One region of the Paenibacillus crassostreae genome, then DNA from elsewhere that is predicted to be linked to it. Evidence: predicted binding sites of a transcription regulator. Region 1 holds the regulator's gene; each other region holds the start of a gene.
The links. The regulator Rex, encoded in region 1, represses fermentation and respiration genes when NADH is low (regulators of the CRP and FNR family bind a similar motif). The targets are predictions, from matches to a motif close to TTGTGAAATATTTCACAA.
Positions count from the first base shown of each region.

Region 2: the regulator Rex is predicted to act here: its motif matches at 1,055-1,072, upstream of nirB (nitrite reductase large subunit NirB).
Region 3: the regulator Rex is predicted to act here: its motif matches at 1,004-1,021, upstream of adhE (bifunctional acetaldehyde-CoA/alcohol dehydrogenase).
Region 4: the regulator Rex is predicted to act here: its motif matches at 1,020-1,037, upstream of LPB68_RS12855 (nitric-oxide reductase large subunit).

Region 1 covers NZ_CP017770.1:679,203-681,416, forward strand. The annotation lists gene LPB68_RS03225 (amidohydrolase) at 1-890, opposite strand, end outside; gene LPB68_RS03230 (redox-sensing transcriptional repressor Rex) at 880-1,530, opposite strand; gene dinG (ATP-dependent DNA helicase DinG) at 1,582-2,214, opposite strand, start outside.
Region 2 covers NZ_CP017770.1:868,459-870,672, forward strand. The annotation lists gene nirB (nitrite reductase large subunit NirB) at 1-970, opposite strand, end outside; gene ric (iron-sulfur cluster repair di-iron protein) at 1,141-1,860, opposite strand; gene LPB68_RS04230 (hypothetical protein) at 1,944-2,214, opposite strand, start outside.
Region 3 covers NZ_CP017770.1:863,532-865,745, reverse strand. The annotation lists gene LPB68_RS04205 (Crp/Fnr family transcriptional regulator) at 46-762, opposite strand; gene adhE (bifunctional acetaldehyde-CoA/alcohol dehydrogenase) at 1,098-2,214, shown strand, end outside.
Region 4 covers NZ_CP017770.1:2,768,316-2,770,529, forward strand. The annotation lists gene LPB68_RS12855 (nitric-oxide reductase large subunit) at 1-876, opposite strand, end outside; gene LPB68_RS12860 (FtsX-like permease family protein) at 1,098-2,214, opposite strand, start outside.

The DNA.
Region 1 (2,214 bases):
CCTGCTTTTAACAAATCTGTAATACGCGCAATACCGCTTGCTAATTTCAAATTACTACCTGGATTATGTGAGACACCTACGTTATACTTTGCTAGAATCTCAATTTCTTCATCGGTTAAATGTACTCCATGAGCCACAATAGAAGGACGTGTAAACATACCTAACTTCTCTAAGTGTTGAACAGGTCTGAGACCATAATCAGCGACATTCTGCGCGACTTCACTTCGTGTCTCCGACATATGTGTATGCATTGGAATATCAAGATCATGTGCAGCCTGAACAAATTGTGTGAAGAAATCTGGTGGGCATGTATATGGTGCATGTGGTGACATCATCGTTGTGATTCGACCCTCTGCTTGTCCATTCCAATCCTTAGCAAAGTTGATTGCTTCCTGAAGTTTCTGTCTTTGAACCTCTTCAGAGCATAAACCGATGACACCTCTAGTAAGTACAGCACGAATACCTGACTCTTGAACTACATTCGCTACTTGGTCCATATGATCATACATATCTAGAAACGTCGTAGTTCCACCCTTAAGCATTTCTAATACAGAAAGAGACGATCCCCAGTAGACATCTTTAGAAGTGAATTTCTCTTCCATTGGCCACATTTTCTCTTGCAACCAAATTTGAAGAGCCAGATCATCACCATATCCTCTAAGTAATGACATAGCAGCATGTCCATGTGTATTTACGAGACCTGGCAAGAATAATAGATTATTCCCATCAATAACTGGAATTTCTTCATCAATGGATGGCTTCTCTTCACCAATATATGTGATTAGATCATTCTCAATAAGCATATACCCTTTAACAATCGACTGCTTATTGTTTAGAATAGTAAAAGTACCATTCTTAATCATCCATTTCTTCGTTGTACTATTCACCATCAGTGGAATCTTCCTTTCCTTCTTCCAAATAATACGCCAAACTAAGCATTTCCGTTGTAAAATCAGCAGCGTGAATACGAACATGCGGTGGAGTCTTTAATATAATAGGTGCAAAATTAAGAATAGCTGCAATACCCGCTTCGATAAGTTGATTTGCAACCTGCTGCGCTTCATACTCAGGTACTGTAATAATTCCGATTCTAATATTGTGATTCTTAATCGTATCATAAAGTTCATCCATAGGTTGAACTTTCAAAGTGTTGATTTGTGTGCCTACCTTAGGTTCGTATGCATCAAATACAGCAACAATTTTTAAATTTTCTTTCAAATAAGCATTATAGTTAGAAAGAGCGTGTCCCAAGTTACCTGCACCCACTAGAACAACATTAATCTGTTGATCTAAATTGAGGATATGACGGATTTTCTCTATGAGATAAGCCACATCATACCCAATCCCCTTCCGACCGAAATCGCCGAAATAAGCAAGATCCTTACGAATTTGAGCCGGGTTCAAATCAAGCTTTTGACCAAGTTCTTGTGAAGAGACTGTTGACACTTCTCGTCTCTGAAGTTCGGAAAGATAACGCCAATAAATAGGTAATCTACGAACGACAGCTTCTGAAATTTTTTCAGATTTCATATTTGCTCCTCCTCATAATTAGTGTTCACATATGAAATAACTTTAGGTTTATTAGCGGGAATCGTCTTGTAACCATTCAGAAATACGTGGAACCATTTGATTCGTTGGCATATGTTCCATTTTGGGACCAGGTAAAGAATATAAGAAATACTTTCCATAATATGATTCAATCACACGTGTATCATAGACTATGACGATTCCTCGATCATTCGCTGTACGTACTAAACGGCCAAAACCTTGTTTGAAACGAATGACTGCTTGCGGAACGGAAAGCTTCATAAAAGGATTTTTCTTTTGTTGTTGTAATAATTCACTCTTCGCTTCCACAAGTGGATGGTTCGGAGGTTGAAAGGGCAGTCGTACGATAGCCAGACAAGTTAACGCTTCACCTGGAATATCTACCCCTTCCCAAAAGCTACTTGTGCCAAGTAATACTGAAGCACTACTGTCTTGGAATCGACGAATCAACTTAGTTCTACTTCCATTGTCCACTCCTTGACCAATCACTGCAATATCTGTGGATGATAAGGCTTTAGTTAACGGTTCATGGACCTGTCGTAGCATCCGATATGAAGTAAATAATACTAACATACGTCCATGCGTAGCTATCGCGGTGTCAGCCAACGACTTCACTAATGTTTCAACAAAGAGTGCATCACCTATGCTCCCTTTCACACTTGGGAA
Region 2 (2,214 bases), 190 kb from region 1:
TTTTTAGCTTCGTTGCTACAATAGAACCTTCATAAGGTGCAGTATCCACTCCACAAATATGTTTAGCTAATACATGACCTTGCTCAAATAATGGCGCAACAAGTCCGTAACACACTCCACGATGTTGTGTACATTCACCGACAGAATATACTCCTTCTATTGATGTCTGCATGTAATCATCAACAACAATACCTCGTCCTACTTCCAATCCACTTGCTTGAGCAAGCGCGATGTTCGGTTTAATACCTACCGCCATAACCACAAGGTCTGCCATTAATTCACTACCATCACTAAATCGCAATCCGCTTACTCGTTCGTCTCCCATGAGTTCGGAAGTTTGTTTTCCCATAGCAAATTTAATTCCTTGACGTTCTAATTCAGCTTGTAGCATAGAAGAAGCACTGCGGTCCAATTGACGTTCCATAATATCTTCCATCAGATGAACTACGGTTACATCCATACCTAGATTTACAAGCCCTTTAGCTGCTTCTAAACCTAAGAGTCCTCCACCTATGACAGCTGCCTTTTTATAATTACGTGCTGCCTCAATCATTTGGTTACAGTCATTTATATCTCTGAAACCTACAACCCCTTCTTTATCACTACCAGGAATCGGTAATATAAATGGGTTAGATCCTGTAGCCATAATGATTTTGTCATATGACTCCTTCTTACCATCATCTGTAGTTATCTGTTTAGTAACCGGATCTATATGTGTCACTGTTGTTCCCGTATGAAGTGTAATTTGATTATCTCGATACCAGTTCCAATCATTTAATACAATATCATCAATCGTCTTGCTACCTTCTAGAACATAAGATAACATGATGCGGTTATAGTTAGGGTGTGGCTCACTTCCGAATACCGTAATATCAAATGAATTGTTTAATTTTAGAATTTGCTCAACAGTACTTATCCCAGCCATCCCATTACCAATAATGATTAGTTTCTCTTTTGATTGAGTTTGCATAATAGAAAGCCTCCCTTTCTGCCTTGCTTGATACTATCATTTTATACTAATAAAAATTCAAGGTTGTGATTTGATTCACATTAAATGTGAAATTAATCACAACAATGTTCACAATTATACTTAAGAAGGGTAGAGTTCTTCGTATAAACTCTACCCTTCTTTGCTACACATTAGGCTTGGAAACGTGGGAATAAAATATTATTCTCTAAATGCACATGTTCATACGTCATACGTTCAAGCTCAGCAAGTCGATCATAAGTTAAACGATAAGTAGTACAAGCGTGAGCAGGAGGTGTGAAATCATTCGTGATTTCTCTAATTTCTTTTAGAATATCACCAGCTGTGTCGTGTTCATCTTCAAGCTGTGCAATTGAATCTTGAAGTTCTGTTCTCGCAGATTCCTCAAATTGATGTTCTAATGCAATCATTCGTGGAAAGAACCGTTCTTCCTCATCAGTGGTATGTTCCAGTAATTCATCCTTCAGTCTTGTATATAAAACATATACCTGTGCCAAATGAAGATCATGACTTCCATGAACTCGATTAATCTTTACCACATTCTTATTGATTTCAGGAAGTTCCTCACGTAAGTAATCATGATGCTTTTTCACAATATAGTTAATCAAAGATGGAGAGTCCATTTCCACGAAATTCTTCATACTATCCTGATCTTCATGTAGACCAGCATAGGTAGCTGCTAAATGGTTTAGCTCTTCTAATACTTGATTCATCTCCAATCCTCTTTGCTCAACAGCATCTTTGAGAGGTCGTTTACCTCCACAGCAGAAATCAATTTTACGATCACGGAAGTAATCACTAGATTTTGGAAATCTTATAACAATATCACTAATGATATGATCAGCACTAAAAACAAGAGATTCAATTGACATTACAAATTCCTCCTAGTCATCTTTTCTTTCATATATAGGCTATACCGAGATGAAGAGAAGGTTTGTGATTACAGTCACGATATCTATTTTTGATTGATAAATGTTTCCTTGAAGGTTCTACGACCATTATGATCCTGAATATATGGACTAATTCCTTTGAAAAGTTCTTGATGCAAGTATACGCCAGTCATCCAGGTTGCTGGTAATGAAATACCATCCAACTCAATTGTTAAGGAGGGTGCAGAAATATATTCTTGATATATTGGGATGTCTACATTATGTTTCTTGATTAATTTACCGCGTTTAATAAGAGGGGATGTACTCATATAAGTAGGTACGAAATACAAAGAGATT
Region 3 (2,214 bases), 180 kb from region 1:
ACATGATACTCTTGGAAATGGACCCTGATGATTTGAACTAGTTACCTAGATTCGGCATATTTCACTTGGACATAATTCACAGTGACAAATATCTTGAAGCATCGATAGATCCTTAATAACAATCATTCCGCCATCATATTCAACAGCATCCTTTTTACGTAGATCACTAAGCATTCGGTTAACACTTTCACGAGTAGCCCCAATCATATTGGATAAATCAGTATGAGTAATTTTCTTATTAATAAGAGTATGATTACCATGCTTCTCACCATAAGTGTTACCAAGACGAATTAATGTAGAACAGAGGGCACCTGGTTTACCATATAGCATCAAATCGCGGAATTTAGTCTGTGTTAAACGATGATGAATACCCATCCACTTCATGAAATCAATTGAAAAATCGCAATGCTGACAGATCAATATCTCTAGATCTTTTTGTTCGATAACACCAACTTCAGCCTCTTCGATAACTTCAGCATTAAAGGTATGTTTGGTACTAAAGAAAGGGTCAGCCTGGCCAACCAGATCTCCTGCTTGATACATATATAAGATAAGTTCTTTTCCTTCATCAGTAGAGTTGGTTAATTTGATACGACCACGTTTGATATAGAAGAGCTTATCAGATAAGTCACCTTCCCAAAAAAGATGTGATCCCTCAGGAATAATACGGTCCTTCATGCTCACTAGAAGACGATTAAAGTTTGTCTCAGAAAAGCAGTTAGTATTTCCACGGGCTTCGATAACAGTAAGTTGTTCATTCATAGTCGTTATCCCCTTGTCTTTAATTTTCAGTAAATTTTAAACTAATTATAACGTTAAAAATCACATTTGTGGGGGGATAAACAGCTTTAAAAGTGGCGAATTTTAAAACATTGTGATAAATTTCACTTTTTAGCGAGTATTTTAAGATAAATAATCCTGTTGAATTATCAAAGCAATTAGAATGAAGAGGTTTTTATAGAAATGAAAGCGCTATGAAAATAAATCAAAATAATTTTAAAGATTGTGAAATAATTCACTATAAATCGATAAAAGGATGTGCTATGATGAAATCAAGCAAGAGAGATACAAATAATTTACTAGGAGGATGAGTGGAGATGGCAGTTAAAAACGAAGTAGTTCAAGAGAAGAAACAGGGAGCAGAGGAATATATTCAATCCTTAATTGACAAGGCTAATATTGCTCAAGCTGAATTCATGAAAATGGATCAGGAACAAATTGACAAGATTGTACAGGCTATGGCAGTTGCGGGTTCTGACCAACATATGTACCTTGCAAAATTGGCAGTCGAAGAAACAGGTAGAGGTGTTTATGAAGACAAGATCATTAAGAATATGTTCGCAACAGAATATATCTACCACAGTATAAAGAACGAAAAAACTGTGGGTGTCATTGAAGATAATGCATATGATAGTTTTCAAAAAATTGCTGAACCAATCGGAACAATCATGGGTATCACTCCTGTTACTAACCCAACTTCAACAACGATGTTTAAAGCTCTCATTTCCATTAAGACTCGTAATCCTATTATTTTTGGTTTTCATCCATCAGCTCAAAAGTGTAGTAGTGAAGCCGCAAGAATCCTGGTGGAAGCTGCAGTGAAATGTGGTGCACCAGCTAATTGTATTCAATGGATTGAAGAACCAACAATGGACAAAACTAACATCCTAATGAATCATCCGGGTATTTCAATGATCTTAGCAACCGGGGGATCAGCAATGGTTAAAGCAGCATACAGTTGCGGTAAGCCAGCACTCGGAGTAGGACCTGGTAACGTTCCTTGCTTTATCGAAAAGAGTGCTGATATCAATCAAGCGGTAACTGATTTAATCCTATCAAAATCGTTCGATAATGGTATGATTTGTGCTTCTGAACAAGCTGTAATCATAGAAGAACCTATTTTTGATCAAGTGAAGAAAAAGATGATTGCAAATAATTGTTACTTTTTAAATAAAGAAGAAGTTGCTAAGTTAACAGCTGGTGCTATGATTGCTGACAAATGTGCTGTTAATCCAGTAATCGTGGGTCAATCTGCTGTGAAGATTGCTGAACTATCTGGTATTCAAGTTCCAGCTGGAACTAAAATCCTAGTAGCTGAAATTGAAGGTGTGGGTACGAAATATCCATTATCCGCAGAAAAATTGAGTCCTGTGCTTGCATGTTATAAAGTGAAAAATGCTGAACAAGGGATCGCTCGTGCGGTTGAAATTGTTG
Region 4 (2,214 bases), 2.1 Mb from region 1:
TATTGTGACAGGTATAGCATTTAAATTTATTCTCGGGAAATTATCAGCGGTATAAGACTCTTTCATCTCCAAATGATACCGACGAAATAAAAAGAATACTAATGCCATAACTAAAGATAACACCGTAATACTTACACCACTCCAAAGAACAGAGGAGTAAGTCATCACGTTTCCAGCATCTTCATAGTAAGGCCAGTTATTCGTGTATGAGAATGTTTCACCTGGGCGTTCAGTACTTGATAACCAAGCTGTCCAGAAGAAGAAATCAGATATTTGAGTGATTTGATCGCCTTCAGCTACCCATTTACGGCTTGTTTCAGGCATATGATCTTCTTGGATAAGATTGGCGGGTAATGCCCAGCCATCACCTTCAGTGAATACGATTCGATAAAAGGCTCTAACTTGTTCGACACCATACACTTGAGCATCGGTTAAGACCAGGGTGTCGGTATCATCATTATAGCGATTCTCTCGCAACTCAGTGGTTACCTTGTCACGAATGACCGCTTGTTTGTCTACAGTTAGTTCAGCAAATGAGATCACACCTTCTTGCATTGCATAGAAGTTTTGCATTTCCTCAGTGTAGACTTTCAAGGCTTCAGCAGTATAGTCTGGACCCATGTACGAGCCGTTCCCTAGTACTGTTCCGTAATCCATTAAAGCATATTTTTGGAAAACAGCTTGACCTCCTTGAATGGTGTCCTTTGTCATAATAACTTCACCAGCAGTATCGGTTACAACAGGTCGCGGTGCTTCCGTCTTAAATATCCAATACCCTCCAACTAATAGAACGGTGAAGACAAGTATTAAGGTTGCGATACAGATCGATTTAATAAAACTGTAGGCTGTCTTTTTTGGCTTATTCACTTGATTCATACTAGGCTTCTTAAATTTCACTTCAAACACTCCTTTCAATACTTTATCTCAAACCGGATCATCTCTTTATTTCCTCTCCATTATATGATAATGATTATCAATGAAAATTGATCCAGATCAATTTTTCTGTAATTTCGACATAAATAAGAATTTTTTCACAAAGTATTCCAAAAAAATAACAGCTCCAGAGCATGGTAGCCTGGAGCTGTTGACTTATATGATTATAGAGCTTCTTTAATCACTTTCTTATAATGGAACACGGATAGTATGCCGAAAATCGAGTATAGAGCCGTGTATAGTACCATAACGATTACCATCGGTGTCCAGAGCTCTGTACCAAAGAAGAACCACCCTGATTGGACTGCAAAATAGCTATGGAGAAGACCAACAACTAATGGAATTCCAAAATTGAATATCTGTTTCCTTTGTATTCCTCTGATCAAGTCTCCTTGTGTGAAACCAAGTTTTCGAAGAATGGTATAACTCGCTTTCTCATCTTCACTCTCATCCATCTGTTTAAAGTAGAGAATACAGCCGGATGTAATTAGGAAGGTTAACCCTAAGAAACCTACAATGAACATGATTAGCCCCATATTCTGCTTCTGGTTGTTACTGTATTGAAGCTGAGAAGCATATGAGTTCTTATCGCTAAAGCCGATCTCATGGAAAAGCTCATTAGCTTCTTTGTTTTGAGCAGAATTCTTCAAATCAATTCCGATATATAGAGATGATGTCTCTTGAATAGCCGGATCTAAATCAAGCCTTAATCGTTGGAATACGGCATCATCTACAATAGCCACCGGTAAGCCACCACCTGTGAAATACGATGATAGGACACTTTCTTTCTTTAATCCTATATATTGTTGCGGAATGACTTCATGTTGACCCTTGAATTCAATAGGCCCAGAGTTCTTGAAAGATATAAATTGTTGTAACGCACTACTCTCCCCAGTGAAAAGGGACTCGTCTTCAGACAAGGTTACACCCGTAATAGATTGTTCACTTATGACGGGCATCCTCATTGTGTGAAGGCCGAGCATCGATTTCGCTGCATCTATATCCATGATGGACTCGAGATTAACTTCCACTTGAATGACATCTATGATCTGTTCGGTATATAGAATATTATGACTGTCTAATGCTGCCTTGAATTGCTCGGCACCTTCAATATCGGTAATAGCGAAATCTGAAGGAGAAGCCACTTTCGCTGACATCTCTGCGGAGTAGTAGGAGATATAGGTTAAGCATAATAATCCTATAGCCAGGGCAGATACAGTCGTGATAATGGTTAATATTAAGGCATTGGATTTCATGCGAAACATAATGGATGAAAGGGAC